DNA from 2 places in the Bacillus sp. XB1 genome. Region 1 is predicted to be linked to the other one. Evidence: riboswitches for the same ligand, from Rfam matches in the RefSeq annotation. Region 1 holds a riboswitch; the other holds the start of a gene.

Region 1 (16,265 bases):
TCTCGTTTTCCTTATAAACAATCCAACTTTTGTAATTCTTGGATCATGTTCGTTTGCCCATTGTGGGCCATTTATTTCAGCATCCTTTACCATCGATCTTAATTTAAATACATTAAACTTCTTCCCGTTTATACCTAAACGTTCTTGAAAGTAAATTGGAGCCCCTGATGTTTCTAAAGTAATCATAATACAAAAGAACAACATAATTGGTATCGTTAATAGTAACAATATGATTGAAAATATAATATCAAACAAGCGTTTTACACTTCGATTCAATATGCTAGGCTTTTCTTGAGCTGGAATCGTATACAACTTGGCTTGATTTGTTTCACGAATCATGGATCGTTACCCCCACATTCAAGAATATAAAATTATCCCTATTAATTCACATTCTTTTCTATTTATATTCGCTATTACTTTTTGCACTGTACGTAGTGAATCTTTTCGCTTTTTAACTGCTAAGACTACTCCATCGCATTTCCCGGCAATAATGTGCGTAGCAGGAAGATCAAATACTTCAGAAGAATAAAAGAAAATGTAATCAAAATCTTCTTTCCACTTAGCAATTGCATTATCAAATTCATCCATAGCAACTAAGGGCGTCCCTGTGTGTACTGTTTTTTTTGCAGGAATACAATCTAAGTATTTAGACAAATTACTAGAAAAAGATTCATAATTACAGGGGGAAGAGCTTATTATATCGTTTACTGTTATCATGTGATCACTTTGTAATAATACATGTAATTTTGGGTCAGAAAAATTCACATCAATAAGTAACACCTTTTTCTTCATTTCAGCAAACACTAGACCCATATTTACTATAAGCGAGGCAACAACACCTCTGTCCTTCGTTGAACTAACTGTGAACAGTTGTTTTCCAGATTTTTTCAACTCGTGATACACCGTATAAAACTGCTCTTTCATCAGATCATCATGCAGATCGAATGGCAGCTGTTTCTTTGTCCTAAACATCGACATGTTCACCTCGATATATAGATGATTTTTTATCAACCTCTGTAGGTTTCTTTTTTCTATTTGGTTCCATATTTATGTGACCAATAACAGAGACTGTTGTTATTTTCTCTAAATCCTGTTCCGTGTATATACGTTCATCAAAATAATCTCGAAATACAGCTAAACCTATCCCAACAAAAAAACTAACAATTAAAGAAATAGGAATGATCAGTTGAAATTTCGGAAACAATTTTTCAGCCTGTTCCTGTAACTCAGGATCAGTTAATACTTTCACCCCTTGTACATTTGTGTACTGTTGAAAGCTTTTTTGTGATTGCTCTGCCAATGTCTTTACAATGTCTTTCACGATTTTCGGATTGGAATCTTTTACTGTAACAGTTACAATTTGTGAGTTGTCCGTATTCACAACCGAGATTTTTTGTGCTAATTCATAACTTGATTGCTCTAATTTCAAAGTTTTTTTGACTGTTGAAATAATTAATGGGCTTTTTAAAATATCAACATACGATGTTACTAGTTGCTTATTTTCTTGTGTTTTATTTGTTGAATTTTCCTTATTAAACTCATCTAAATTCCCAACAAGAATTTGCGTTGAATATTGATATGACGGCTTTAAAACATACATAGAGATAAGAACTAAAGAAGCGGTTAAACAACACATCGTTAAAATAATCGTTACGAATCTTCTTTTCAGTAATTGTTGAAAATCTTTTATACTCATTTCTTGCTTCAATTATTTCACCGCCCTTTTCTGAATAACATCCTGCAATTCACTCTTTACAGATAACCCTTTCTCTCTTCTATCCACTTGTTTTGTTACATACTTTCCGACTCCGAATGCAAATTTTTCTACATATACATACGAAAGCATTGCAAGTATAAACGAAAAAACAAGTGAAAAAATTAAAATAATAGGCAACGGTAATATTTCATGGAGCATGTATATAAGGGAAAACAACGATATAATATGGTATAAATAAAGACTGTAAGAAATCTTCCCCAAATATAACAAATATTTATTATGTAGCAAGGACGACAAAGTTGATATTGACAAACTTAATATGACAAATAAACATGCACTTATCGCCACTACGTAGTCTCGAAATATAAAATTATTGAGCACTTTAATTTCTCCTATAAGCCCTTCATACATAAAAAGTAAAATCGCAAATAAAAACCATGCAATTTTCGTGTTTTTAGTACAATTACTATAAAAAACTATTAAATTATTTTTATACTTCGCAACTAGTGCTCCTAGTAAAAACAGTACTGTGTAATGCAATGTTAATGCATAGCTTGTTAATGTTAAGCCCGAGCGAAACAAAAATAATATTACGACAGAACATATACTAAAACTAAACAATAATAGTAATGAACACCTTAACGTTTTTCGTAAGCAAATCATCAAAATTAACGGGAAAATTATTGATATTCGCATTTCATGGACAAGTGACCAAATCACACCGTTATATGCATCTGTATTATATTTCCCAACCAATAAAATATGTTGTGCGATTAAGCTTGAAGAACTTTCAATCGTCCATGAGCGATTAAACCATTCACTTAAATAAGAAATACCATATTCACTAATTGTAATCTGGCATACAATAGCTATAATTATTGCCACAATATAAGGAATATATATTCTGCATATACGTTTTAAAAGGTATGACCCATAGCTACTATAGTTTTTTTGAATAGATTCATACAAAACAAATCCGCTCAAAACAAAAAAGATAATAACTGATTCGTTACCACTACTAAAAATTAGACGAGCAGGCGTTTCTTTTAATAGATACACAACAAATGGTTTATTATCTTCATAACTGTAATTTTGAAATGCTGAAAAAATCATTAAATGATGACCAATCATTACTACTAATGAAGAAATCCCTCTTATAGAGTCCAATTCTTCGTATCTTTTCATCTTTTTACATCAACTCCTAATGAAATGATAATAATCATTTCAAAGCGACATCTTTATTCATATTCCTCTCCTTTCTTTTCATTCCAATTTTTCATATTAAAATGATTTTATAGTATAAATTTGAGTGTATTGTAACATTTTTTGTAATATTTTGAATAGAAAATCTCAAAAATTGGTATATACCAATTTCAACCTCGAAAAATGAGTAATATTGATAGAAAAACGCTATAAAAATATCTTGCATATTTACAAAATTAAAGAGCTGAATAGCGTTTTTTCAATATAAAATAAAAAAGATAGCCTACATAGGCTATCTTTTTTATTTTATTTAATTACTGGCACCACTATATGCTACATGTCGTTTCTCAATTCTCTCTTCAATTTCTTTCATATTTTCTTTATTATTTAATAGTGATTGTTTATTTTCAATTAATAATTGTTTAAAAGATTTTCTCACTTTTTTTCTCATTTTCATTGTCCTCCTTGGGGGATGGTTTATATAAAAGATAAAGAATTATCTGTGTGTTCTTATAATAATTGATTGTTGTGAATTCTATTTGAACTTCATATGAAAATCTCGTTTATTTTCTGACAACTTTGTGAACACGAAAAAATGATTATCTAAAACTATGTTGAAATTAATTCACTTCATGATAAAAGTTATTATTTTCATCAACTTTTATCATTATATCTTGTCGAAATATTTATATATTTAAAATTGAGTTCGACATAATTTTATTTATTATAATACTGTTTACAAAAACAAAAAAAAGGTGTCACCAAGTCAAAGTTCGACTTATGCAACATCCCTCTTCCCAAACTATTTATAGCATATTTATTAATATTTCAGGTCTTCCCCAATTCATTTCTTCACAAACAAATCTAAGTTTTTCTTCATCCATTGTGTGTAATCCTTCTTCTAGTGAACATGAAATTGGAACTTCACAGTGAATTTGGGCTAATTGTAACGAAATATTTAAGTTCTCTAAATCACTTTCAATCTTCGTACGCTGCGCTTTTGTTAATGATTCTACATTTTCTAGTACAGCGGATACTGTTCCGTGCTCTTGAATAAGCTTATACGCTGTTTTTTCACCGATACCTTTTACCCCTGGATAATTATCACTTGTATCTCCCATGAAAGCTTTTGCATGGACGATTTGCCACGGCTCTACACCTTTTTCTTCCATGATTTTCTCCGGTGTGTAATATTCGTAATTTCCAATTCCTTTACGCAGAAGCATGACTGTAACGCTCTTATCAACAAGTTGAAGTAAATCCGTATCACCTGTTAAAATATAAACTTCAGCTTCATTGCAATATTGTTTTGCAAGCGTACCGATACAATCATCGGCTTCGTAGCCTTTCATACCGATAACTGGAATGGATAATTTTGCAGTCATTTCTTGCACTAAATCAAATTGAGGAATTAATTCTTCTGGTGGCGCTGCACGATTTGCTTTATAATTCGAGAACGATTCTGTTCTAAATGTCGTACTTCCCATATCCCAGCATGTAACGATATGTGTTGGTTCGATCGCTTGCGTAGCTGTTAATAAATGTTTCATATAACCATGAATCCCGTTCGTAGGGGTTCCATCTTGTCGTTTCATAAATTGTCCGTAGACACTTGTTGCGTAAAAAGCACGAAATAATAGTGCCATACCATCAACTAATAATACTTTTTTCATAATTCCTCTCCTATTAAAAAAATAATAACCTTACGTTATCACGTAAGGTTATATAAATAGATTACCATTCTACGTTTTTGCTCAACTTTGTCTATTATACATTGTTTTTGTATATTTAGCATCATTAACACATTAAGACGTTCTACTACAACAAGTATGCAAGATGCCTGAATACGTATTTTTTCCAGTAGAAACAACGATAGCTTTTGCATTTCCACTAACAATATGCGAACCTTTAAAACATACATTTTCAAGCTCAAGTGGATTATAATCTTTCATCCGTTTTAATGGAATAAACCGTTTACGTTCAAGGTGATAGCAGCTCTCAAACTTCTCTATATTCGCTTCGTTTCCCGTTAACACAGACTCATTCACTAATAAATCATCTGCATAAATAATACGTACATCAGCTGGCACAGCATCTCCAGCCGAAAGAAAAATCATATCTCCAGGTACAAGTTCTTGCACAGGTATCTCCATCATTTTCAGTTCACTATTTAGCCCTGTACTACTAGAACATTCTACTCTAGATACAGTAATCGTTTCACGTTGTAATTCATCACACACACGTTGTTTTGAAAAACCTGGAATCATGCCACCTAGCTTCATCATTACTTCTGCAAGAAGTGCTCTTTTTGAAGTTAGTTCATTTCGGCCATATACTTGAATACGTTTTTGTGCCTCTTTCATTGATAGTCCGTCTCTTGTTGTTTTAAAATATGCAAATACAGATTTTACATCTCTTGTTGCAATTTCAATTAATAAATCTTTATTTTTTTGGAGCATTGTTTGTTCTTTTATTGATTTTTTACTTAGTTTATATGACGTGTTACCCACAGTTTTGTTTGCATATAACATATTATCGTCTCCTCCTTTACAACATAGGAAGAAACGCTTTGTTTCTCAATTTATCCACTTTACTGTGAAAGTGTCTCGCGCTTTATAAACGCTATATTGTGATAAATATAGAGGGAGGAACAAATCGTTTCCTGCCTACATCATATATTTTTGATTTGAAGTATATGGGTAACGGAACCGAGTCAGAATTTGACATGCTCCTCACCTCCTCGTTTAATTTTATAGTTTATAATATGAAATTACTCATAGCTTGGTAACAAAAAAGACCCCTACCCTTAAGAGAGTAGCGGCCATTACATACACAAATAAACGATTTCTAATATAATTAGAAATCTACGGACCTCTCCCTCACCGAGTTTTAGCACTGTATAGCATAGGTACATTACCAGCTACGTTAAGAAAAACCTTAATTCGATCATTCCTGTTGACCCATTGGCGTCTCTCGACATTTTTGGGCAGTAGCATTTCTCTATACAGGAGCCTCACCTAACAGAGACTTATTTTCATTACATTGAAAATGTTACTCTTATTTAAAATAGATGTCAACCGTAGCCTACAATTTTTTCAAATGGTATGGCAAACTAACGTATATAAAGTGAAACTTTAATCAGTGGGGGTTTTGTTCATCCGCCACTGATTATTAGCCCTCACCAATCGGGCTGCCCGGCAAATAGCGGGATAAAATAAAAAACTTTACGTTTAAACGTAAAGTTTTTAATAAGTTATACAACCAGCGATTACAATCCCAATTGAAAGCGATAAAAACATAAGAAAAAGACCGACTGCTTGATTATCTTCTTCGAGACTTTTGTTTATATTAAAGCGTGGTGTAAGCCACTCAGCTAAATAAAAGACGATAATTTGAGCCAAAATCCCAACTGCTCCCCACGAAATCATATCAAGAAGTGAAATTGAATTAGCTGCTGTCGAATATAAAACGATAGCTAACCCAAGTAATCGCCCTCCAAGCACATAGCTTACCGCCTTATTCCCTTGAGCCATTAACTTAAATTCCTTAACTTTCGTTGTCACTTCCATCAAGAACAGACCAATACATAAAAGTCCAAGTGTTACTGCTAAATATAATAAAAAATTAATCATTTTTCCTCCTCCTTTTTATACCTACCGGTAAATAGTACGATTCATTTCCTGTAATCTTTTCTCCCGCGCGAATACCGATACTACTCGCTTTTCCAGCAATTAAAAAAGAACCAAACACATAGGACAGTTTCTCCATCCCCTTTTCTGTTTCCAAGGATACGACTGGCAGTTCTGTATACTTTTGAAATATCGGCAGTGCAGTTTTATACGTTTGATGTGCATTTTGAAGCATAATATTTTCATCCTTATCGCGAATCGTAATTGTATCTCCTTCTCTACCAAATGAAGGTTTTTGAACGAAAGAACCTTTTCCTAAAAATAAATCTGGTTCTAAATATGTAGGTAACATATATTCTTTAATCCACTGTTGTTCCTCGTTTGTATAAAAGACCTCTTCTTCTGCTAACCCCCAAATAAGACACTGAATCGATTTTGGCTGAAGTAAAAATGCTGACAAAGGATTTATTATAAAAAGCTTTCCGGCTTTTACAAGTTGCAGCAGTTCCACACCTACCAAATCTCCTGTTTCAGGATCTTGATCCTCAATTAAATCTTCTATCGGATATGTTTGGCGATATAAAACATCAATCTTCGCCCCATCTTTATCAACTAGAGCATCTTTTGTAATTCTAAGTTCTGACATTGGCACTACTTTATTTTCAACATGGCATAGCTGACTCAAATACATAGTCGTATTCCAATCCTCGATATGTTCATGATGTGCTGTAAAAACAACATTTGGATTGTCTAATTCCTTTGTCGCTTCCATTACAGCTTTCGTAACACCAGAAGATAGCAATCGTTCTTGATCTGAGTTTGGATCATCATAGCCTAGATTTTCACAAACTTTTCCATTCATTTGAAAACATTCCACAATAAAAGTTGGTGTATCACTATTAAACTCAAGCATTTTAATTTTGTTATCCTCTGTTACAGCAAAATCAAATCGCGAAATTACAGATTCAGGATAAAGCCCTTTCATTCTAATGAATGATAAACTCGCGGATGGAAAGCCAAGATCTAGAAGCTGTTCGTCACTTAAATTACGCAGCAGTCTAGCAGTCTTAAAAAATATTTTCCCCATTCGTTCAGTCGCTAAGTGTAATTGGTCCAAAGTCTGATTTGTTATAGAAAAAACATGAAACAAACTATACTCACATTCATATAAATCCGACCAAAAATTCGGATATTTTAAATAAAATTCTTTTCGATCCCTTATGTATTGCGACATATTTTAGCCCCCAAATCCTCCCTTTGAACCGCTTCCAATTCCACCTTTAAATTCAGCAGACGATTGATACGATTTAAACGCCGATGAATTTTTAAAAGTGGACTTATTTTGATAGTATCGCCCACCATAGAAATAATGCCCACGATAACCTGAACTACTATCATCACACTGCCATACCCCAAGTTCATCATCCCAATCCCAATCAGAACAACTATTATCATTCGGTTTTGGGGGAAGATCTTGTGCGCAACCAAATAAAGTGCCAGTCATTAAAGACGTTACGACACCACCTACTAACCATTTCGTTTTTGTCACCTTCGCACTCCCCTTTTTAAATTCTATTCCTATTATATAGGATGGCATGATAAAGTAGAAGAAAAAGGAAGAAGAGGGATTAAATGCGCTTAGAATATCGACTTAATGATGAAACGAAAGGGTATCCTGCTTTATGGAACTACGCCAATATTTCTAATTCTGAAATTATCGCACGCATGACTTGTGAATATTTTATTAAAGAGAAAAATACTTATGTTGTTACTGCAACTTCGGTTGATCCAGACGGAACAGCAGTTATTTATATTCAAAAAGAAGTTTTCGCCAATGACCCTTCAGACCCTACATACTCCCACATCGGTTTTGAAATTAGAGAACTAAGTGAAACGAGTTCAAGCTTAGTAGATAGTCAAGATGTATGGAACTACGAAGAAATTTTACCATCTCTTCATTCAGATATTATATATATTCAGCGAGACGGCATGTCTATGGAATTCTCCTTGGATTCAAGAGAGATTGATGAAGACAGAAAGTGCTACATTTATTACGGAAACTTCACAGGTGAATCAAGATAATATTAATATATCTATGCAACAAAAAAACCTTACGTATAAAACGTAAGGTTTTTATATAGCCCCACATATGCCGTTCTCTCTAGATGTCCATAAACCTGCTCTCACAGGTGGATGCCCTCACAAATGTTTGTAACTTCCTTCTTAAAAAGATGGCATGTTAGCTACATTTAAATATTGAACTTCCATATTAAACTTATTGGTTTAAGACATGCATAAGCTACGTACACCGTAGGAATTTTATATAAGGTTAGTTGAAATAAGACCCCCGCACGTGCCGCTCCTCGTAAATGTCCAAAAACCCGCTACTCGCAGGTGGATGCCCTCACAGTTACCGTACATCTTCCTCCACAAGGAAGGCTTGATGATGGTCGCTAAATATTGAGCTTCCGTATAACTAACATCGGTTTTAGACATAAATAAGTTACGCACACCGCAGGATGTATTATTTACTTGTCGTTATATTATCACATTGTTTCCAATGTGTAAAATACAAAGTTTTTCGAGCAATCTCTTGCTTGTGACCTTATTTTAATACAAATTATTTTTGCATGCAAGTGATTAATCTTCTTCTTTTGCAATTTGATTTTCTGGATAAGAAATCCAATCACTCCAGCTACCTGCATACAATTTCACATTTTGGAATCCAGCTAATTTTAATGCAAGGATGTTTGGACACGCTGTAACACCAGAACCACAATATACAATGGTTTCCTTATCTTTCGACAGGTTTTGGAATCGTTCTTGTTGCTCAGCTTTATTCTTAAATTGTCCTGATTGCAACATTCCATCCTTCCAAAAATGGTTTACTGCTGTTGGAATATGTCCTGCTTTATGATCGACAAGTTCCTCTACACCAGCATAACGTTTCGGCTCTCTTGAATCAATTAATGTAACATCCGCACCTGCACGGATATTCTCTCTGACCGTTTCCATCGTTACAAGCATATGATCTTGTATATTAGCTTTGAATGTTTTTCGTATAGCAACAGGAATTTCCGCTGTTGTCGGTAGTCCATTCTCTTTCCAAGCCTGGAAACCACCATCTAATATATATACTTTCTCATGTCCTACATAGTTACATAACCACCATAAACGAGCAGCATTTGCACCGGCTTGACTGTCATACGCAATTACTGTCGTATGTTCATCAATACCAGCCTTCGAAAGCTTGTCTGCAAACTCCTCAATATTTGGTAAAGGATGGCGGCCACCATGTTCTGCTATAGGACTTGATAAATCTAAATTCAAATCAAAATATAACGCATGAGGAATATGTCCTTCTTCATACTTTTCTCTACCCCAATTAGGATTCGCTAAATCAAAACGACAATCGATTATACGGACATTCTCATCTTCTATATGCTCACGTAACCATTCGACTGTAACTATCATCTTTAACGACCTTCTTTCTCTTTCAAACGACTTACATACTCCATAACCATTTCTTCTGTAACATATTTACGCTGCAAGGTAACACCATTTTTTGCAAGATCATTAATCTGCTTCGTTACAACATTAATTACATCAACCGAAAATTCTTTCCCATTTGACGCAAGAGATACGGCAGCTTCAATAGCTGCTTCACGCTGTGCATCTAATTGTAAACATGCTTTTACACTTTCATTTTGTTTACGAGAATGTGCTGTAATTGCTTTATGTACTTCCATCTTCTCTTCCCCCTAAATAGTTATACGTTTTTATTCAATTCCATTGCAAGCCGGATCATATCACGACATACAATTCCATTTTCAATAATCTCTTCTTCATAATGCTTCGAAAAGTAATCAAAATCAATAGAAAAAATACGAAATCCACATTTTTGATATAAAGCAAGTTGTGAAACACTAGAATTGCCTGTACCAACTTCAAGTTTTGACATACCATATCCTTTAGCAGTTTCTACAGCATGCCTTAATAGCTTCTTCCCAATCCCTTTTCCTTGCAAATGCTCTGCAACCGCAATATTCATGATTTCCATCGTCTTTGGCCTTGTTTCCAAAAGAACATATACACCGATAACGCTCCCCCCCTGCTTAGCTACGTATGTTAATCCTCTTTGTACATACGTAGCTATTTGCCGTTCACTTGGATCAGCAAGTAACAATAAAGCCTTCGGTATAGCCTCTTTTGAAATACGTTCTATTACAACAGACATAAAAAATTCCCCCTTCTCTATTGTTCTAAACCCTCCTTGTCTACCATAAATAATAGAAAGGAGGGATTCACCATGGACAACAATGAGAAAAAATGCAACGTCATCTCTATTGATGGAAAGAAGAAGAAAAGCGACACGTATTCCTATCCAAAATTAGTAGTTGAAAACAAAACATATGAATTTTCTTCATTCGTCTTATGCGGTGAAACACCAGATGGCAGACGACTCGTTCTTACTCATATGATTTCTACCGATGAATTTGCTGGATTTGTAAAATCTTTAGATACTGTACTTCAAAAGAAAATTGAACGAATCTTTTTCTCATAACGACTATATAACATAAATTTCTTTTTCAATCTCTACTAACTGCTTTTGCAATTGTTCTTTACTTTGTTCATATAGAGATACATCGATCGTTTCAGCCAATGCAAACAATATACTTTCATAATAGTTCATCACATCTTGCTGCATCACTTTTTCGAATAAATTCCACTTCATATCCCACTCTTGCTTATAATGATGAACAAATAAATGTTTTTCATCAGCTACATAGTTTGATACGAGCGGTTCTAATACAGATTTAGCGTCTTCTTGCATAAAAGCCTTGTCATTCTTTTCAAAAAAGCTTTTCTCATTTTTAAAATGTGCCAGTGCTTTTTTGAAATCTTTTATTTCAACTGAAGGGAACGGTTCTTTATGTGTAATATCTTTGTATTCATACTCCACTGTTCCATTCATAGAAATTGATTCATTTTCTACTTTACAGTTTACTACAATTTCATCCTTTGCACGCTTCATCGCTTCGTCTATCCATTTTTCAAGGCGTAATGATGTCGCACGCATTTCTTGTAATAAATCATGCTGAATAAATGCTACTAATTCCATAACACACTGTTGCAATTGTGTTTTCACATTTCCATCCGTTCGAAGTGATGCCGGATTAATAAATTCAGTAAACACATCATTATAGCGGAGGAATAGACGCTGTTGCACGTAATAAAGCAACTCTTTCACTTCATTTTGCATCGCCTGTTCTTCAGCAAGTACACTATATGAAGAAATGATATGAAGTAGTTGATCACGCTCTGCTTCATATTTTTTCGTTTGCTTCTCTTTCTCTTCATTCCCCTGCTTTGCACCCTTTATCATGTTTACTAAAAGCTGATCTGCCCCTTGCAACGCACCATATAGAGCATGCACAGAAACAAGCATTAAATCTCTCATCATAAAGGACGTAAATGATTCCTCAAACTTAGTAATCCCAGAGTTTTGTAAAATACCATACTTCTCTTTTTCAACATTCTTTCCTTGTTTCTCTTCAAGCGCACATAAACTTGAAATTGCAAATAAACGCGGATTTCTAATACCGTATTGCAGTAGCTGATCTGCGATATAACCTTTTACCATTTCAAGTTCTTCTTCAGACTCTGCTAAATCCGCAGCATTAATTAAGAAGAACATTTTATCAAGGGCAAAAGTATCCTTTACACGACCAAGCTGAATTAAAAATTCACGGTCAGCACGAGAGAATACATGGTTATAATATGTTACAAATAAAATAGCATCTGCGTTTTTAATATACTGAAATGCAACATCCGTATGGCGAGCATTGATAGAATCCGCTCCAGGTGTGTCTACAAGCGCTACTCCCTGCCTTGTTAAAGCACAATCATAATAAAGTTCCATATACTCAACGAAGCATGATTTCTCTTCATTCGCTACATAATCAGAGAACTCTTCTAATGTAACTTGTACTTGTTCTCCTAAATAAGTAGAAACTGCATCATACCCTTTTTGTACCGCTCGTAAAAAGCTAAATGTTGTTTTTTGCTTCCCAGTTGGTGAAGGATATTTCATAACTTTATCAATTTGTGCTAACGCTTCATCTAACGTAGCAATCTCATAATGAAACAGCTTATAAACAGCTTTCATATCTTCTAATAACGCTTGCTTTGATTTAAACTGAACAATTACTGTTCCATGTGGTTTTTCCTCTGTAACCGGCAAAATTTGATTAATCGTTGCCGTCGTCGGGTTTGGTGATACAGGAAGTACTTTCTCACCGAGTAAGGCATTGGCAAATGATGATTTTCCAGCACTAAATGCCCCGAATAACGCTACTGTAAATTGTTTTGTTTCTACACGTCTTCTTTTCTCTATTACCTCTTGCTGTACATGTTTCAGCGCTGGCAATGGCTCTAATATCGTTTCAGCTTTTTTCACTTTCTCTAATATCCGCTGAATATTTAAAGCCGCCGTTCCTTTCAGCTCTTCTTCATGAATCGCTACGTTATCATTTACGATTTTCTGCTCTTGTAGTGTAAATTTCTCACTAACAATTTGCTTTTCCCTTTGCAATATCTCATCTATTTGCAAACCTTCAGGCGTAGCAACATGATCGTGCCAAACATTTCGTAAATAGTCTTCATATGCCGCCAAATTGTTATTGTATTGTAATTGTGTTTCTTTCGCCGTTTGCAACATCGTATATGTTTCAATCTCTTCTTCAATACGAGCAACTGCTTCCCTCACCTTTTGCTTTAAAACGACCGCACTTTTATCAAAAATTTGCTGTGCTTTTATAAAATAACGCTTCTTTAGTTCATTCGCTACATCCGCTGTATAAAGAAGTAAGTAATCACCTGTGAAACCTGCGCCTTGTTTAATTACCTCAGCCAACATTTCTGGTCCGAAAGCAATTTCTAACCCATATATGTCTTTCCCAATTTCCTCCGTGAACAATCCTTCTTCTTTTAAGAAGGCTACAATAAATTCCTTCACATGAAAATCAAGCTGCGTTTCAACAGTCTTTTGAAGGGCAGAATAAAACGCCTCTACACGCCTTTGTTTTTCTTGCTCCGTCTTTCCTTTCGCAAATAGCAAACCGACTTTAAACTTTGTTAATTTCGTTTCTAAGTACGCATTTGCCAATTCTCTCATTTCAAATGGCATTAAATACGCGTTATCTAATATAGCTTGTAGGCCTTTTATAAATTCATTTCTCACATGAGACTCTTTACTTGCCTCACGATTTTTCGCTTCCGTTAACTCTTCCTTCTTTTCAACTACCTCTGAAATAGAAAGTGGTGATGCTAACTCTTCCTCATATTTCAAAAGAGCTTTTTCATTTTCAGAAACAATAAACGAGAAATGTTCCCCCATTAAATATTCTGTTTCTCGCTCCATTCCAGTCCTTACATACTGCTCTTTTTCTTTCATAATAGAAGTAATTAACGTTTCTAAGCTTCCAATTTCATTATGTGGATGGTTCATCATTCGTAATGACGTATAATATACTCCATCTACTTCAATATCCCAGTTAGAGAACGATTGCTTTACACTATCTTTATAATTCTCAAACGACAATTCATTTTCTTTATGTTTATCTATTTGATTGACAACGAGATAAACCGTTTTATTACGTTGTTTCAATTCTTTAACAAATTGCAAATTCACTTCCGATTGGACGTGATTATAATCCATCATATAAAAAATTACGTCTGCTAGATGTAGCGTTGATTCTGTCGCTAATTGATGGGCATCATCTGTTGAGTCAATCCCTGGTGTATCTACTAACATAACACCTTCAGGAATTGGCGCATCATTCCGATAAATGTGAACACCAATTACCTCATCACCATCTTTACAAATTTGTTTTAATTCTTCAGCTGAATATGCACCGTCATACTCGTACTGTTCTCCAGATTTAACCGTTACAACAACACGATCCATTCCTTTTTCAATTTTGACAACGTTAGCGCTTGTCGGAATTGGACTTGTTGGTAACAACTGCGCTTTATATAGATGATTCATCATCGTTGATTTCCCTGCAGAGAAGTGACCACAGAACGCTATCATAAGCTGTTCTTGTTTATATTTTTGAATCACCTCAAACAACTTTAAACTATTCTCTGCATCGCCGTGTTTTTGCCACTCTTCATAAAAACAAACAAGTTTTTTCATACCGTTTGTCTGTACTATGTTTGTCATCCCCTTGTTCCCCTTTATCCAAGATGTATATACTTTTCCCCGCTATTTGCGAGCTCATAACCAGTGAGAGTTACACCTACCCATTGATTACAGTTTCACTTTACTATCATACTAAATTTTCAGCATATTCTCATTAAAAATAAAAAATCCCTTTCATTCTTTTTACAAATGAAAGGGATTTTATGTCATATCACTCATTTTGCTGTTCCTACTCCATTTAAAACATACTTCGCAATAACTGCATATACAGCGACTGTACCTGCTACTAATGCATATACCATACTTACACACCAACCTTTTTGATAATGATTATCAATTTTAAATATATTTTATCATTAAAGAGAATCATTATCAACACTTTTCATAAAGAAAGCTCCTTATAAGAAGGAGCTTTACTGCCTGTTTTGAAAAAGGTTAAAACTTGTTGTGCACTCTTATTATATCTCATCCTACATAACTTAACAGTTTAAAAAAATGGAAATATCCCCTATCCCCTCCATCTTACATTTTGTATAATAAAAGGGAATTACTTAACAAGGAGGAAAAAAATGACACAAAATATTTCACAAGGCGAGAGGATCCACTCCATCGATATTATTAGGGGAATAGCTGTACTAGGTATTTTTCTTGTGAACTGGCCTGTTATCGCTGGGATTGACTCACGTGATATTTCAGGAGTTTATGAAGGGCTAGATAGCTATATCCGTCTATTTTACGATATGTTTATTCAAACAAAGTTTTATACTATCTTTTCTTTTTTATTTGGCCTAGGCTTTTACATTTTTATGACTCGTGCTGAAGCAAAAACAGATCATCCGAAAATTTTATTTGTTCGCCGCTTACTTATTTTATTATTATTTGGTTTCTTACATTACGTTCTTTTATGGGACGGAGACATTTTACATACTTATGCGATTGCTGGATTTTTCTTATTTTTATTTTATAAGAGAGAACCTCGTACTATTTTAATATGGGCTATCGTTTTATTGAGTATTTTTCAATTCATTATGCTAATGGCTGGTATTACAGTTGCATTGGTACCAAAGGAAGAGCTAGGTTTTTCCTTACCTATCATGCCATTAGAAGATTGGCTGTCACAAATACAAAATCGTTTCCATGCATTTTACGCTGATGGAATTGGATTAAATTTACTTATGCTTCCAGAAACAGTTGGGCTGTTTTTACTTGGTTTATACGCCGGGAAAAAGGATATTTTCCGCCGCGCGAAAGAGTTAGATTCAAAGCTTAAAAAATGGCAAATTATTATGTTCCTTTTTACATTACCAATGTGGTTCTTCATGGTCCGTTACTTCTTATCAAAACCATTTTATGAACCAATTTATATGCAGGTCTTTACAATGTTTAGCGGAAAAACGTTATTCATATTCTACATTTTCACACTAATGCGTTTATTACAAAAAGAAAAATGGCAAACGTTATTACGTCCGTTCCAACACGTTGGACGAATGGCATTAACAAATTACATCTC
Region 2 (16,265 bases), on a different contig from region 1:
CATACAATTGAACAGTTAGCGAAGGGAGACGAGCATATCATTCGCGCTAAAATTGGGAAGCACGGTATTGATTTACAAAAGCGTGCAAAAGGTACGGATGATAGGGAAGTGGATCCGAGTCAAATGGGCCAACATAAAAGTGTCGGTAACTCGATGACTTTTTCAAAGGATATGGATGAAGAGAAAGAATTGCTTGATATGTTAGAACGTTTATCAAAATCAGTGAGTAAAAGATTACAAAAGCGAACCCTTGTCAGCTATAATATTCAAATTATGATTAAATACCATGATAGGCGAACAGTAACACGGAGTAAGCAATTGAAAAATGCAATTTGGGAAGAACGCGATATTTTTCAAGCAGCATCCCGTTTATGGAAGCAACATTGGGATGGTGATTCCGTTCGTTTACTAGGTGTTACAGCTACTGAAATAGAGTGGAAGACAGAATCGGTGAAACAATTAGATTTGTTTTCATTTGAAGAGGATGCGAAAAAAGAACCACTACTTGCTGTCATTGATCAAATTAATGATAAGTATGGAACACCGATTTTACAACGAGGTAGTCAACTACTACGTAAGCAAGAGAAGTCGTTTCAACAAAAGTTAGAAAATAAATTTATGTAGAAGGTGTCATGAAGTAGTAAAATCATGACACCTTTCCTATTATACAGGTACCAAGTGATACGAGAGCATTTGTCCGTAACCCAGCCATTCGGTGTCTCCATTGTCTTTCCATTCCAATGCAAGCTCCTACAATAATTGCGATAACTAATCTGAATACAATGTCGTACCATACCATCATGGTCACCTCCATATATAAATATGTGTTATGTTTTTTAGAATGAGCGGGGAATATCCACTCATTCTTATTTTTACAACCAGCTATGAAACTTTTTAATATAAAGCTTTTTTAGGAACTGTGTTAAAAAAGCGTAGCCTAATAGTATTCCTACTAACCAAGGGAAGTAGTTAAGTGGCAATGCTTGCAAACCAACGGCTGCACCAAGTGGTGAGAATGGAATATAAATCCCGATTGCCATAATAAGAGCGGTTAATAAAACGACTGGTGTTGATGCAGTGCTTTGAATAAATGGAATCTTTTGTGTTCTTATCATGTGAACAATTAAAGTTTGTGTTAACAATCCAACGACAAACCAACCGGACTGGAATAATGATTGCTCGCTCGGTGTATTTGCACCAAATACATTCCACATGACTACGTATGTGATAATATCAAATACGGAACTAATTGGGCCGATAGAAATAATGAAGCTTCGTAAGTTTGCAGTATCCCATTTTCGTGGTTTTTCTAGAAACTCTTTATCCATTTTGTCCCATGGAATAGAAAGTTGTGAAATATCATAAAGTAAGTTTTGAATTAAAAGATGAATGGCAAGCATCGGTAAAAAAGGAATGAAAGCACTTGCTACTAACACGCTAAACACATTACCGAAGTTAGAGCTAGCTGTCATCTTAATATATTTTAAAATATTTCCGAATGTAGTACGTCCTTCTAAAATACCTGCTTCTAATATAGTTAAACTTTTTTCGAGTAGAATAATATCGGAAGCTTCTTTCGCAATATCAGTAGCAGTATTAACAGATATTCCGACATCAGCTTCACGTAATGCTACAGCATCGTTAATGCCGTCTCCCATGTAACCTACAGTGTGTCCATTTCCTTGTAATGCGTGTATAATACGAGATTTTTGCATTGGATTAAGCTTCGCAAATACAGTCGTTTCTTCAGCAAGTTTTGCTAATGCTTTATCTGGTAAAGAATGAATCTCGTAACCGAGGATTGGTTCGCCGATATCTAATCCAACTTCTTTACAAACCTTTCTTGTAACAATTTCGTTATCGCCAGTTAAAATTTTCACTTGTACACCATGTTTTTGTAATGCTTGAATTGCAGCTGCTGCAGATGGTTTCGGTGGATCTAAAAAGCCGATATATCCACTGAGAATCATATCAGTTTCGTCTTTTACTGCGTACTCTGTATCATTTATTCTTCTATCTTTTTTATAAGCCACAGCAATAACTCGCATACCTTCACTATTTAGTGTCTCACTTAGTTTTTTGACATTTGAACGTATTTCCTCGGTGAGTGGAACGATTTTTTCATCCACTTCAGTGTAGTTACAAATTGATAAAATTTCTTCTACGGCACCTTTACAAACCATTGTATGTTCACCTGAAATATCCTTTACGATAACTGACATACGCCGGCGGGCGAAATCGAATGGAATTTCATCTAGCTTTTGAAAAGCTGATGGATTAAATTTATTGTTTTCCTCTGTATGCTTAATAACAGCTTTATCTATTAAATTTTTCAATCCAGTTTGATAGAAACTATTTAAATAGGCAAATTGCAAGACGCGATTGCATTCATTTCCCTTGGGATCTAAGTGACGAACAAGGACCACTTTATCTTCTGTTAAAGTTCCGGTTTTATCTGTACAAAGAATGTTCATAGCACCTAAGTTTTGAATAGAATTTAGCTGTTTTACAATTACTTTTTGTTTAGACATGTTAACGGCACCTTTAGCTAAATTAGCAGTTACAATCATTGGTAACATTTCAGGTGTAAGGCCAACAGCAACGGCAATAGCGAAGAAGAAAGCTTCTTGCCAATCTCCTTTTGTGAATCCATTAATGAGAAGGACAATAGGTGCCATAATAAGCATGAATGTAATTAAGAGCCAGCTTACTTTGTTTACACCTTTATCAAAGCTTGTTTCTACACGCTTTCCAATTACCTTATTTGCTAAAGAGCCGAAATACGTATCGGTACTTGTTGAGATGACAACAGCTTTTGCGCTGCCACTTACAATATTTGTTCCCATGAAACAAAGGTTTTCCATATCGAGTGGATTGTAATTTTTTTTCATGTTTTTCGGTAAGATATGCTTATTTTCTGTATGGTAGCAGTGTTCGTATTTTTCTACAGGAAGTGCTTCCCCTGTCAAAGAAGATTGATTAACAAATAAATCTTTAGCGGATACAACACGCACATCAGCTGGAACGATATCACCAGCTGAAAGGGAAATAATATCGCCAGGTACAAGTTCCTCAATTGGAATTTCTGTTGTGTAATTTCGGTTTAAATTCTTTACATTTTTTGTTTCATGTACAAATCCATTTATTCTAAATACGCTCGCAGTTGTTCGAACCATAGCTTTTAACTTATCGGCAGCTTTTTGAGAACGAAATTCTTGGGAGAACCGAATCGTTGCACTAAGTAGGACCATTACAGATACGACAATCGTTCCTTGCATATCATCTGTGAAAAAGGAGAGTGCTCCAAGAGCTAATAAAACGAAAATAAATGGATTTTTAAATGCCAATAGAAATTGAATGTACCACGGCGCCATTTTATTATGAGCTATTTCATTCGGACCATATAAAGAAAGTCTACGAGACGCTTCTTGTTTAGATAATCCATCTTGTGTTGTTTCTAAAAGTTTTAACGCAGAGCTTACATCTTGTGTTGCAACCTCCACTAATAATTCGTTATTTGTTTTCATGCTATCTTGCTCATAAGCATGCTTTGTTTCTTGTCTTTGTAAATTAAACATCGGTAGTTCCTCCTCTGTCATGAAGGAGGAAACAATCTGTTACCTAACTATTTGAAATGGTGAGGAACAGTTTCTTTCCTACCTACATGATGAAATATGAATGTAAAACGTATGGGTATCTGGGCCGAATCATCAATTGCCAACTGTTCCTCACCTCCGTACAATTTAGTAGTTTCTGAATATGCTATGTTTGTTTCATAGTAAGGTGCATATAGACGTAAAAAGACCTTTACTCAAAACGAGTAAAGGTCTGAATTCGCAGTTAAAAGAGTCCACAACAAAGACTGTTAGTAGATATAAATAAAAACAGTTTTTGTGTATGACAAAATACATGCACCTCTCCCTCGTTGAGTTTTAGCACTGTATAGCATAGGTACTGAAACCAGCTACGTTAAAAAAGGCCTTCATTCCGACCTTTCCTGTTGACCCATTGGCGTCTCTCGACATTTTTGGGCAGCAGCGTTTCTCTATACAGGAGCCTCACCTAACAGAGACCATATTCAATTACATGTTGATGTTAGCACTGTAAAATCTTAGTGTCAATATCTTTTTTATCTGTGTTTTTAAAATATTAAATGGATTTATAATAGATATATGGGATGAAATGCATGATATTGATTATAAATAATATGGAAAATAAATGTTTTTATAAAAGGGGAATTTGTAATGGTACCACAAAATTTTATTATAAATATTGAGAATCAAAAATGGTTGTTTAATGAGCAGGAAGATTTATGTTCTCATGGAGAAATATATTTAAATATGGCTGGAACGATTATTACGCAGGCAGGTATGGATGAGGAATGGGGAATAAGTGAATCAGCTTTAGCTTTGTTACGAACTTTAGATAAAGAATATATTTGTGATATTGAAAATGAAGAGGGGCTTATTTTGCACGGATGTGGCACTATGCTAATGTTAGGATGCCCAATTTCAATTCATTGGACTATAAACCATATAGGTAAAAACGTGATTTTAAAGGACTTTGTCAAAGTTATTTCTACTGATCAAAAGGCTATATACTATGAAGGACTTCATATAGAATTGAATGAAAATGAATATAGAAGACAAATTGTTTCTTTTGCACTACAAGCAAAAGAATTATTTAATAAATCAAGTGACAAGATAATTTTAGATGAGTTTGATCAAAGGATGTATACAAACTTTTGGACGGAATATGACGATTTACTAAATAAGTATAAATAAAAAAGCACTGTAACCAGTGCTTTTTTATTTATAGATTACGAGATTGTAGGGTTTTCAAAAATAACAATCTCTGAACTGTTTGTAGTTGAAACACGTTGGGCGTAATATGTTAAAGCTGAAGAAATATATGCTGGTAACGTATCATTTGTATGTGATGTTGTATATTCATGGATTAATTCCTTTAAAGTTGTCCATTCTAATTGTGCTGGGTGATCAGACACGAAAGAACTTACCCAGCGATCAAATGAAGATGAAAAATCAGTTTGTAAACGAAATACTTCTTTCATAATAAAACGCTCCCTTAAAATGTAGTATAATCATTTTACCATAAAACACGAACGATAGCTAAATTTTTTAAGTATAATGTTCGTGTTATATAGTTGTCTAGATGATTGGTTATGTAAATTCAATTTGCCATTTGAAATAACATTCCGTAAGATGAGAGATAGAGTATATTTAGAGCTGGAGGAAAGAAAGTGGAATTTGTATTTTTAGGAACTGGTGCAGGTGTTCCTTCAAAAGGAAGGAACGTTTCAGCAATTGCTTTACAATTGTTAGAAGAACGAGGACAAACTTGGTTATTTGATTGTGGCGAGGCCACGCAACATCAAATATTACATACATCTGTACGTCCGCGCCGCATTGAAAAAATATTTATTACGCATTTACATGGCGATCATATTTTTGGATTGCCTGGTTTATTAGGTAGCCGTTCATTTCAAGGAGGAACTACGCCTTTAACGGTGTATGGACCGAAAGGAATTAAACAATTTATTGAAGTGGCATTATCGGTAAGTACGACACATGTGAAATATCCACTTGAAGTTGTGGAGATAACAGAAGAAGGTACCGTATTTGAAGATAATGAATTTTATGTAGAAACGAAAAGATTGTCACACGGTATAGAATGTTTTGGATATCGTATTGTAGAGAAAGATATACAAGGTGCTCTTTTAGTTGATAAGTTGCTTGAGATGGGTGTGAAACCAGGTCCAATCTTTAAACGTTTAAAAGATGGTGAAGCAGTTGAATTAGAGGATGGCACGATATTAAATGGAAATGAGTTTATCGGCCCACCTCAAAAAGGAAGAATTATTACTATCTTAGGTGATACGCGATATTGCGAAGCGAGTAGGGAGCTTGCGCAAGATGCAGATGTACTTGTCCATGAAGCGACTTTCGCAGCAGAAGATGAGCAACAAGCGTATGATTATTTTCATTCTACATCTAAGCAAGCTGCGAGCATTGCACTTCAGGCAAATGCGAAGCGACTAATATTAACTCACATTAGTTCTCGCTATCAAGGAGATACATATAAGGAATTATTGAAAGAGGCTAGAGAGTTGTTTTCTAATACAGAAATAGCGACGGATTTGAAATCATTCCCAGTAGAAAAATGATAATTTTATAAAAAATGGTAACGGCGGGTTACCATTTTTTTATGTCTAAAAAAATTTAAAAATAAAACTGTTATTATTTTATACTTATACTTGGATGATACAGAAAATTAGGATGGTTTGAATATATAGGATAAAAATACGAAATAATGATTATTTAGAAAAACTGTTATATAAGTCAGATGACATACAAGTGATACAAATAGCAGAAATGGACTTTTATTCAGAACTTTTAAAATTCAACAAAAGTAAGCGTTTTATAAAAAACAAGCTATAATGAGGGCAGATTATAATTTATGATAAGTCACATGTATTTTAGTCATTATCGTAACAAGTGAAGTTGACTAAATCATGAGAGATTAACACGAGAATTATAATAGGAAAGATATTACTATTATTTGTCATAAGTCTTTTTCACTTTTTAGCTAAACGATATGATTAGCGAGTGTATCTATTGCAAGTTCCTTAGTAGAAGCTTTTTATTAATAAGGTGGTGGAGATTTAATTGGTACACCACTCTTTAAAAGAGTTCAGAACATCAGCAGGTAGTCTAGGCGGAATAGCGGGTGCAAATTTAGTTGCATTAGCAATGGTTATATCACTTGTTTATGCTATGCTTGCAATGGCTTCTGTGTTAAACTTTGGATTGCTACCAGACTTTATTGTGGATTATCTTATATCATTTTTTAATAAAAATAATACTAAGAATTTTATGTATTATGATAACTGGCATTATTTCAGGTTATATTGGATTACTTTTATTCAAAAACTATCCAATTCGTACAGCAGAACAAATTCGTGGTACAACTTGAAAAGCGACAGATGTAGCAGCTTAATAGAATAGTAGAATAAATTTTTTCATAGAGGTTTAGGGGGAGTTATGATGAAGTATCGCTCAGTATTTGATATTATCGGTCCAGTTATGATTGGACCATCAAGTTCACATACAGCAGGCGCGGCAAGAATGGGGCAAGTTGCTCGCCAGCTGTTTCGTCATGAACCAGAAAGAGTAAGCATTTCATTATATGGATCATTTGCAAAGACGTATCGTGGGCATGGTACGGATGTAGCGCTAATAGGTGGGATATTAGGATTTGAAACAGATGACTTACGTATTCCAGAGGCGCTAGAAATAGCAAAAGAGCGCGAAATTGAAGTAGAATTCATTGAAGAAGATGCCAATGCACCTCACCCAAATACAGCGAGAATTCGTTTGTATAAAGGTGAAGATGAAATTGAAGTTGTTGCTTGCTCAATTGGTGGCGGTAAAATTGAAGTTGTAGAATTAAACGGATTCGATCTTCAATTATCAGGCACGAGCCCAGCACTACTTATTGTAAATAACGATCGCTTCGGTGCTATTGCAGCGGTAGCTTCAATCCTTGCGAAACATGAGATTAACATTAGTACAATGAGTGTATCTCGTAAAGAAAAAGGAAGAAGAGCGCTTATGGTCATCGAAACAGATGAATTATTAGCAGATGAAGTAATTGAAGAAATAAAAGCGCAACAAAATATTTGTCAAGTAACTATTATGGAATAATTGCAGGGGGGACACACCATGTTTCGGAACGCAGCGGAACTAGTGGCGCAAGCTAAAGAACAAAATGTAAAAATCGCAGAAATTATGATTCAATGTGAAATGGAAACAAGAAGTATTTCACGTGAAGAAGTAATTGCTGGTATGGAAAAGAACTTAGTCGTGATGGAGCAAGCAGTAGAACGTGGTATTCGCGGCGTGAAATCACCAACTGGTTTAACTGGTGGAGATGCTGTAAAAGTTCAAGCGTATATGAAGAGTGGAAAAGGCTTATCTGGAGATACGATTTTGGATGCAGTAAGCAAAGCTGTTGCAACAAATGAAGTAAACGCAGCGATGGGAATTATTTGTGCAACACCAACAGCAGGGTCTGCTGGAACAGTGCCAGGTGTACTATTTGCACTAAGAGAAAAATTGCAGCCTACACGTGAAGAAATGATTGAATTCTTATTTACAGCAGGAGCTTTCGGTATGGTTGTTGCGAATAACGCTTGTATTTCTGGTGCGGCAGGAGGATGCCAAGCTGAAGTTGGTTCAGCAAGTGGAATGGCGGCTGCAGCTGCAGTTGAGATGGCTGGTGGAACACAAGATCAAGCAGCTACAGCGATGGCAATTTCATTAAAGAACATGCTTGGTTTAGTGTGTGATCCTGTTGCAGGACTTGTAGAAGTACCTTGTGTAAAACGTAATGCAGCAGGAGCTGCAAATGCGATGATCTCAGCAGATTTAGCATTAGCTGGTGTAACGAGTACAATTCCATGTGATGAAGTAATTGAGGCAATGTTTAGAATCGGACAAACGATGCCAGTAGCACTTCGTGAAACAGCAGAAGGTGGACTTGCAGCAACGCCGACTGGTCGTCGCCTGCAAGAAGAGATTTTTGGGAAGAACAATAACTAAGTGTAATTATAGAAAAAGGAGCTCAAATAAACTTGAGCTCCTTTTTCTATTTTTCTTTTGTTAGTTGTTCTAATGTTTTTCCAAGATTATGTGATCGTTTCGTTGCCTGTGTAATACAAGAAACAAGTGCTTGGTGAAATTTATGTTCTTGTAATACTTCAATACCTGCCTCGGTAGTTCCACCAGGAGAAGTAATTTCCTTTCGCAAAATAGAAGGATGTTTGTCACTTGCTTTTAACATTTCAGCAGCACCAATCATCGTTTGAAGAATAAGTGATTTTGCAACATCTTCTTTTAAACCAATTTTTGTTGCAGCTTCTTCCATAGCTTCCACTACGTAATAAATATAAGCAGGTCCACTTCCGGATAATGCAGTGACAGCATGCATATCTTCTTCCTCTACAACAGAGACGAGACCAATCGTTTCAAATAAAGATGTTGCAGTGCGAATATGTTCCGCTGTTGCATGTTTTGAAGGGGAGATAGCGGTAGCTGATTTTAAAATGGCTGCGGATGTATTTGGCATTGCACGAATAATTGGAACGTCTTTTTGAAGTAGTTTTCTAATTGAGTCAGTAGAAACACCTGCTAGTAATGAAATAATAAGCACGTTATTATTTATGTATTCTTTAAAAGGGGTAAGCGCCTCTGCAACATCCTTTGGTTTCATTGCTAGAAAAAGAATATTTGCATCAGTAAGCAATTCTTTTTTATTATGAGTACCTTTGACACCGTATTTTTTATGTAGCTCTTGTAATCTTGTCTCGTTAGAACGATTACTTACAGTAATTTGTTCACCTTTAACAACATTTGCATGTAACAAGCCACCAATAATAGCTTCGGCAATGGAGCCTGCACCGAGAAAGGAAATGTTTTGAATAGACATGATGTTCCTCCTTTAATTTTGGTTAGAAATTCTTATAAATGTACATACATTCGTTTTTTTATAGGAAACACCTCTTTTTATCTGAAAATAATGACAAATATATATAGAAGTTGTAAACTGAAGAAGTATTCATTTTTGAACCGGAAAGAGACAGGGGGGCTAAGCATGACGGCGATTCACCGAATGGAGATTCCTGTACCATTTGCAGTGGAAACTGTGAATGTGTTTTTAGTTGAGGGGGAGACATTAACATTAATTGATACAGGGACGAATACAGAAGAGGCAAGGAATGCGTTAGAAAGTCAATTAGGTGCATTAGGACATACGCTAGAAGATATTGAAACAGTAGTCATTACGCATCATCATGCAGATCATTGTGGACTTTTAAATATATTTTCTGAGAAGACGAATATTATTGGACATCCTTGGAATGAGCCTTGGATCACACAAAATCCAGAATTTTTAAAGCGGTATCATGAATTTTTTAGAGAGACGGCCTTACAGTTTGGTGTGCCAGCAGCATTTTTGAAAGACGAGTCGTTATTGACGACGAGGACACTTAAATATTCTTGTAATAGATCGTTAACGCATACTGTGAGAGAAGGAGATCGTATTGATTCTTTGCCTGGATTTATAGTACTTGAAACACCAGGTCATGCTTCTACTCATATTTCTTTATATAGAGAATCTGATGGAATATTAATTGGTGGAGATGCTCTCATCAGTCATATTTCTTCGAATCCAATACTAGAACCACCATATGAAGGGCAAACAGAACGGGCACGCCCATTACTACAATATAATCAAACATTACAGCGTTTAAGCGAAATGAATATTTCACGTATTTTATCAGGGCATGGGGAAGATGTTCTAAATGTGAAACAACTTATTGAAACGAGATTACAAAAGCAAGAAACACGTGCTTTTAAAGTGCTTGAGTTATTAAAGGAAAAACCAATGACAGCATTTGAAGTATGTGTAAAACTATTTCCGGTATTATATAAAGAACAATTACCACTTACTATTTCAGAAACGGTTGGACAATTGGACTATTTAGCATATAATCAACAAGTGATGATTGATGAGTCATCGCAACAATTGATTTATTATGCAAAGTAGGTGACAGCAATGACAGGACGTTTACAAAATAAAGTAATCGTCATTACAGGTGCTTCTAGTGGGATTGGTGAGCAAGTTGCAATGCAAGTTGCAGCACAGGGAGCGACTCCAGTATTAATGGCTCGAACAGAAGAGAAACTACAAGCGTTAGTAGACAAAATTAAAGAAACTTATAATACGCCTTGCTATTATTATGTATTAGATGTAAGTGAAGAGATGGAAGTACAGTCTGTTTTTTCAAAGGTATTACAAGAAGTGGGACGTATTGATATATTAGTAAACAATGCGGGATTTGGTATTTTTAAAACGTTTGAAGATGCGTCAATGGATGAAGTGAAAGATATGTTCCAAGTAAATGTATTTGGATTAGTAGCATGTACGAAAGCGGTACTACCTTATATGGTAAACAAGAACGAAGGACATATTATTAATATTGCTTCCCTTGCCGGAAAAATTGCAACTCCGAAATCAAGTGCGTATGCAGCAACGAAACATGCTGTATTAGGATTTACGAATAGTTTACGCATGGAATTAGCGAATACAGATATTTATGTTACAGCAATTAATCCAGGTCCGATAGATACAAACTTTTTTGAAATAGCGGATCAATCTGGTACATATGTAAAGAATATGGGACGTTACATGTTAAAACCAACATACGTAGCAGAACAAATCGTAAAGTCGATGCACACGAAAAAACGTGAAGTAAACTTACCGAAGTGGATGGGAATTGGCCCGAAACTTTATGCTTTATTCCCAGGTTTATTTGAACGTGTAGCAGGTAAATCATTAAGTAAAAAATAGGAGATTTCCACATGGAAATCTCCTATTTTTATTGTTTTCCAGTCACATAATCATAAACAATATCCTCAATCTCCTCGTATAAATCAATTTCAATATTTGAATGAGTCACCGTTTGAATATGTTTCACTAGCATTTCCTGATCTTCTTTTGATATTGGACTGCATTGATATTGCTGAAAACTTTTTATAATCATTTTCTCAATTAATTTTTCGTTCATATTTTTTCCCGCCTGTATGTACGTATGTATTGTTTTATTGTACTTGAAGTGAAATAAAAAAACTACCATGCACTATTTTTGTATAAAAATTCGGTTGTGTATATTGTTTTTCTAGTAAAATTAAGTTTTTTAAGTTTGTAAAATTTATAAATATTTAATTGACTCTATAAATATACAATATTATAATCATACTTAATTTAAAGAATCGATTTGAGGAGGAACTTATGAAAGTCGCAATTATTGGAGCCACTGGATATGGGGGCATTGAGTTAATTCGTTTATTAGAACAACATCCATATTTTTCTATAGCATCTCTTCATTCTTTTTCACAAGTTGGTGAGTGTATAACAAATGTATATCCGCATCTTCGAAATGTCCTCGTTCATACGTTACAAGAAATTGATGTGGAGACAATAGGGAAAGAAGCAGAAATCGTATTTCTAGCAACACCAGCAGGAGTATCGGCGGAGTTAACTCCCAAGTTATTAGCTGAAGGTTTAAAAGTAATTGACCTATCTGGAGACTTTCGTATGATAGATCCTTCGTCATATGAATTGTGGTATAAAAGGCCAGCAGCGAAAGAAGAAATTCTTAGAAAAGCAGTGTATGGGTTAAGTGAATGGAAAAGGACTGAGATTCAAAAGGCAAATTTAATTGCAAACCCAGGATGTTTTGCTACAGCCACATTGCTAGCGATAGCACCGTTAGTACGTAGTAGCATGATTGAAGAAGATTCGATTATTATTGACGCGAAATCAGGGGTAACAGGAGCAGGTAAAACACCAACAACAATGACTCATTTTCCTGAGCTATACGATAACTTACACATCTATAAAGTAAACCAGCATCAGCACGTTCCAGAGATTGAGCAAATGCTTACAGAATGGAATAGTGAATTACAGCCAATTACATTTAGCACACATTTAATACCGATATCACGAGGAATCATGATTACACTTTATGCAAAAGTAAAACAAAAGATGGAAATAAAGCAACTTCAAAAATTGTATGAAGAAACGTATGAACAATCGCCTTTCATCCGAATTTGTACGCAAGGGAAATTTCCAAGTCCAAAAGAAGTGAGAGGCTCAAATTATTGTGATATTGGCATAGCTTACGATGAAAGAACAGAAAGAGTTACGGTCGTTTCTGTTATAGACAATATGATGAAAGGCGCGGCTGGGCAAGCGATTCAAAATGCAAACATAATAGCGGGACTAGAAGAGACAACAGGTTTACAACATATGCCGCTTTATCTATAAGGGGGACATGATGATTAAAGTAGCGTCTATTACAAAATTAGAAAATGGTTCGATTGTAACGCCGAAAGGCTTTTCGGCAATTGGTACTGCAAATGGTCTGAAAAAGGAGAAAAAGGATTTAGGGGCAATCGTTTGTGACGTACCAGCATCATGTGCCGCTGTGTATACAACGAATCAAATACAAGCAGCCCCTTTACAAGTAACGAAGGATAGTATAACGGCAGAAGGGAAGTTACAAGCAATTATCGTTAATAGTGGAAATGCAAATGCTTGTACTGGAATGAAAGGATTACAAGACGCATACGAGATGCGCGCATTAGGGGCGGAACATTTTGGATTGAAAGAAAATTACGTTGCAGTAGCTTCAACAGGTGTAATTGGTGTTCCGCTGCCGATGGATATAATCCGAAAGGGAGTTGCAACTCTTATACCGACGAAGGAAGAAAGTGAAGCATATTCTTTTTCTGAAGCAATTTTAACGACGGATCTTATAACGAAAGAAACTTGCTATGAAATGATTATTGATGGGAAGAAAGTGGCGATTGCGGGTGTTGCAAAAGGTTCAGGGATGATTCATCCGAATATGGCAACGATGCTTAGTTTTATTACGACAGATGCTCATATAGAGCATGACGTATTGCAAACGGCATTATCCCAAATTACGAATCATACATTTAATCAAATTACGGTAGATGGAGATACTTCTACGAATGATATGGTCATCGTTATGGCAAGTGGATTATCAGAAACAAGGCCGATAAATATGGAACATACAGATTGGGAAACTTTCGTATGTGCTTTACAGAAGGTATGTGAAGATTTAGCAAAGAAAATTGCGCAAGATGGTGAAGGCGCTACAAAGTTAATCGAAGTAAATGTGCTAGGAGCTCAAACGAATGAAGAGGCAAAAAAAATTGCAAAGCAAATAGTCGGTTCGAGTCTTGTGAAAACAGCAATACATGGTGAAGATCCAAACTGGGGGCGAATTATTAGCAGTATTGGACAAAGTGAAGTAGCTATTAATCCGAATACAATTGACATTACTCTTCAATCTATATTGGTATTAAAAAATAGTGAGCCTCAAACATTTTCTGAAGAAGAAATGAAAGAGAGATTACAAGAAGATGAAATAGTCATTAATGTGTACTTACACTTAGGAGAAGAGACAGGATCAGCTTGGGGCTGTGACTTAAGCTATGAATATGTGAAAATAAACGCTTGTTATCGTACATAAGGAGAGAGAAGATGAGCGAATATATTGTAGTGAAATGCGGCGGTAGTATGTTGAATCAATTAAATGATGTGTTTTTTAATTGTATAAAGAAATTACAGCAGAAGTATAAAGTAGTGATTGTCCATGGTGGTGGGCCAGAAATTGATGCCAAATTAAAAGATTGTAACATCAACGTAGAAAAAAGAGATGGATTACGCGTAACACCAAAAGAAGTTATGGATGTTGTTCAAATGGTGCTATGCGGAAGTACGAATAAAAAACTCGTAATGAATTTACAAAAGCATAATTTACTTGCGGTAGGTTGTTCAGGGTGTGACGGCAATTTACTTCAAGTTCAACCTGTCAGCGAAGAGATAGGATATGTGGGGGAAGTAAGTTATGTAGAAACAGCCTTATTAAAAGGATTAATAAATATGGAGTATATTCCTGTTATTGCTCCAATCGGGATAAATGGTAATGAAATTTATAACATAAATGCGGACAATGCTGCAGCTGGGATTGCGGCTGCGTTAGGGGCAAAAGAGCTTATTTTTATTACGGATGTAGATGGAATATTACATGAAGGGAATTTGGTAAAGGAAACGGATGAATCTGAAATTGCTACTTTTATAGAAACAGGTGTTATTACAGGTGGGATGATTCCGAAAGTACAGGCGGCACTAGCATCATTAAAAATGGGAGTGCAAAAGATAAGTATTGTGAATGGTACAAAAGATTTTACTGAGGTTACGGGAGAGTGTATTGGAACGACGGTAACGAAAGGTGTGAGTATTGCATGACGAGTCATCTTTTTCAAACGTATGGCAGAAGAACTATTGAGTTTGTAAAGGGAACTGGAACGAAAGTTATTGATAATAACGGTAAGGAATATTTAGATTTTACATCAGGAATTGGCGTATGTAATCTAGGACATTGTCACCCTACTGTTCTCAAAGGTGTACAAGAGCAACTTGATGATATATGGCATATATCTAACCTGTTTACAAACAGCTTGCAAGAAGAAGTTGCGTCATTATTAACAGAAAATAGAGAATTAGATTATGTGTTTTTCTGTAATAGTGGGGCAGAGGCAAATGAAGCGGCTTTAAAGTTAGCACGTAAGCATACTGGAAAATCTCTCGTCGTAACATGCCAGCAGTCTTTTCATGGTAGAACATTTGGAACGATGAGTGCAACGGGCCAAGATAAGGTAAAAGAAGGATTTGGTCCATTACTTCCATCTTTTTTACATATCCCTTTTAACGATATTAAAGCATTAGAGGAAGTAATGAATGAAGAAGTTGCGGCGGTAATGGTAGAAGTTGTTCAAGGAGAGGGAGGAGTAATACCTGCTGATCTATCTTTTTTGAAAGAGATTGAAACATTATGTAATAAGTTCGGTTCCTTATTTATTATAGACGAAGTACAAACGGGGATAGGAAGAACTGGAACACTATTCGCTTATGAACAAGTGGGAATAGAGCCTGATATCGTTACCGTTGCAAAGGCGCTTGGGAATGGGATTCCTGTCGGAGCGATGATTGGCCGGAAAGAGCTCGGAGCGTCGTTTACTGCAGGATCACACGGTTCAACTTTTGGCGGGAATTACATCGCGATGGCTGCAGCGAAAGAAGTATTGCAAGTAAGTGAAAAACCATCGTTTTTAAAAGAAGTACAAGAAAAAGGCGAGTACGTATTAGAGAAGTTGCAAGAGGAATTACAGCATGTCGAATGTATTCAAAATATACGTGGTAAGGGGCTTATGATTGGGATTGAGTGTAAGCATGAAGTTGCAAGTTTTATAGAACAACTAGAAAACGAAGGACTTCTCGTATTACAAGCAGGTCCTAATGTGATAAGACTATTACCGCCACTCATTGTCACGAATGAAGAGTTAGAACAGGCAGTATATATAATAAAAAAAGTAGTTTGTACAAAAAACGTATCAATCATATAAGGGGGAAGTTTCATGTCAACTGTACAAGTACCGAAATTAAATACGAAAGATCTTTTAACACTAGAAGAATTAACGAAAGAAGAAATTATTTCTTTAATTGAGTTCGCTATATATTTAAAAAAGAATAAGCAAGAGCTTTTATTACAAGGCAAAATATTAGGGCTTATTTTTGATAAGCATTCCACT

The links. Region 1 has a riboswitch for magnesium ahead of ACK1U5_RS10615 (P-type ATPase). Riboswitches for the same ligand answer to the same signal wherever they lie in the genome.
Region 2: linked by a shared signal. The riboswitch ahead of mgtA (magnesium-translocating P-type ATPase) and the one ahead of ACK1U5_RS10615 (P-type ATPase) in region 1 are both predicted to bind magnesium.

The regions. Positions count from the first base shown of each region.
Region 1 is NZ_JBNRIL010000001.1:2,090,171-2,106,435, forward strand. It holds gene ACK1U5_RS10585 (sugar transferase) at 1-339, opposite strand, end outside; gene ACK1U5_RS10590 (CpsD/CapB family tyrosine-protein kinase) at 358-978, opposite strand; gene ACK1U5_RS10595 (YveK family protein) at 965-1,708, opposite strand; gene ACK1U5_RS10600 (acyltransferase family protein) at 1,709-2,902, opposite strand; gene ACK1U5_RS10605 (FbpB family small basic protein) at 3,231-3,371, opposite strand; gene ACK1U5_RS10610 (5'-3' exonuclease) at 3,727-4,593, opposite strand; gene ACK1U5_RS10615 (P-type ATPase) at 4,726-5,451, opposite strand; M-box (ykoK) riboswitch at 5,787-5,952, opposite strand; gene ACK1U5_RS10620 (DUF350 domain-containing protein) at 6,166-6,552, opposite strand; gene ACK1U5_RS10625 (glutathionylspermidine synthase family protein) at 6,545-7,783, opposite strand; gene ACK1U5_RS10630 (hypothetical protein) at 7,787-8,098, opposite strand; gene ACK1U5_RS10635 (hypothetical protein) at 8,182-8,631, shown strand; RNA gene ssrS (6S RNA) at 8,686-8,869, opposite strand; RNA gene ssrS (6S RNA) at 8,891-9,073, opposite strand; gene ACK1U5_RS10650 (sulfurtransferase) at 9,190-10,023, opposite strand; gene ACK1U5_RS10655 (YpbS family protein) at 10,026-10,298, opposite strand; gene ACK1U5_RS10660 (GNAT family N-acetyltransferase) at 10,319-10,786, opposite strand; gene ACK1U5_RS10665 (DUF3931 domain-containing protein) at 10,859-11,113, shown strand; gene ACK1U5_RS10670 (dynamin family protein) at 11,117-14,776, opposite strand; gene ACK1U5_RS10675 (DUF418 domain-containing protein) at 15,325-16,265, shown strand, end outside.
Region 2 is NZ_JBNRIL010000002.1:685,690-701,954, forward strand. It holds gene ACK1U5_RS18890 (DNA polymerase IV) at 1-624, shown strand, start outside; partial or broken gene ACK1U5_RS18895 (MgtC/SapB family protein) at 665-799, opposite strand; gene mgtA (magnesium-translocating P-type ATPase) at 873-3,578, opposite strand; M-box (ykoK) riboswitch at 3,910-4,077, opposite strand; gene ACK1U5_RS18905 (hypothetical protein) at 4,245-4,784, shown strand; gene ACK1U5_RS18910 (DUF3932 family protein) at 4,820-5,071, opposite strand; gene rnz (ribonuclease Z) at 5,261-6,184, shown strand; gene ACK1U5_RS18920 (hypothetical protein) at 6,741-7,025, shown strand; gene sdaAB (L-serine ammonia-lyase, iron-sulfur-dependent subunit beta) at 7,065-7,724, shown strand; gene sdaAA (L-serine ammonia-lyase, iron-sulfur-dependent, subunit alpha) at 7,743-8,621, shown strand; gene proI (pyrroline-5-carboxylate reductase ProI) at 8,668-9,507, opposite strand; gene ACK1U5_RS18940 (MBL fold metallo-hydrolase) at 9,673-10,626, shown strand; gene ACK1U5_RS18945 (SDR family NAD(P)-dependent oxidoreductase) at 10,636-11,430, shown strand; gene ACK1U5_RS18950 (YqzH family protein) at 11,459-11,647, opposite strand; gene argC (N-acetyl-gamma-glutamyl-phosphate reductase) at 11,872-12,909, shown strand; gene argJ (bifunctional glutamate N-acetyltransferase/amino-acid acetyltransferase ArgJ) at 12,920-14,143, shown strand; gene argB (acetylglutamate kinase) at 14,155-14,922, shown strand; gene ACK1U5_RS18970 (acetylornithine transaminase) at 14,919-16,079, shown strand; gene argF (ornithine carbamoyltransferase) at 16,092-16,265, shown strand, end outside.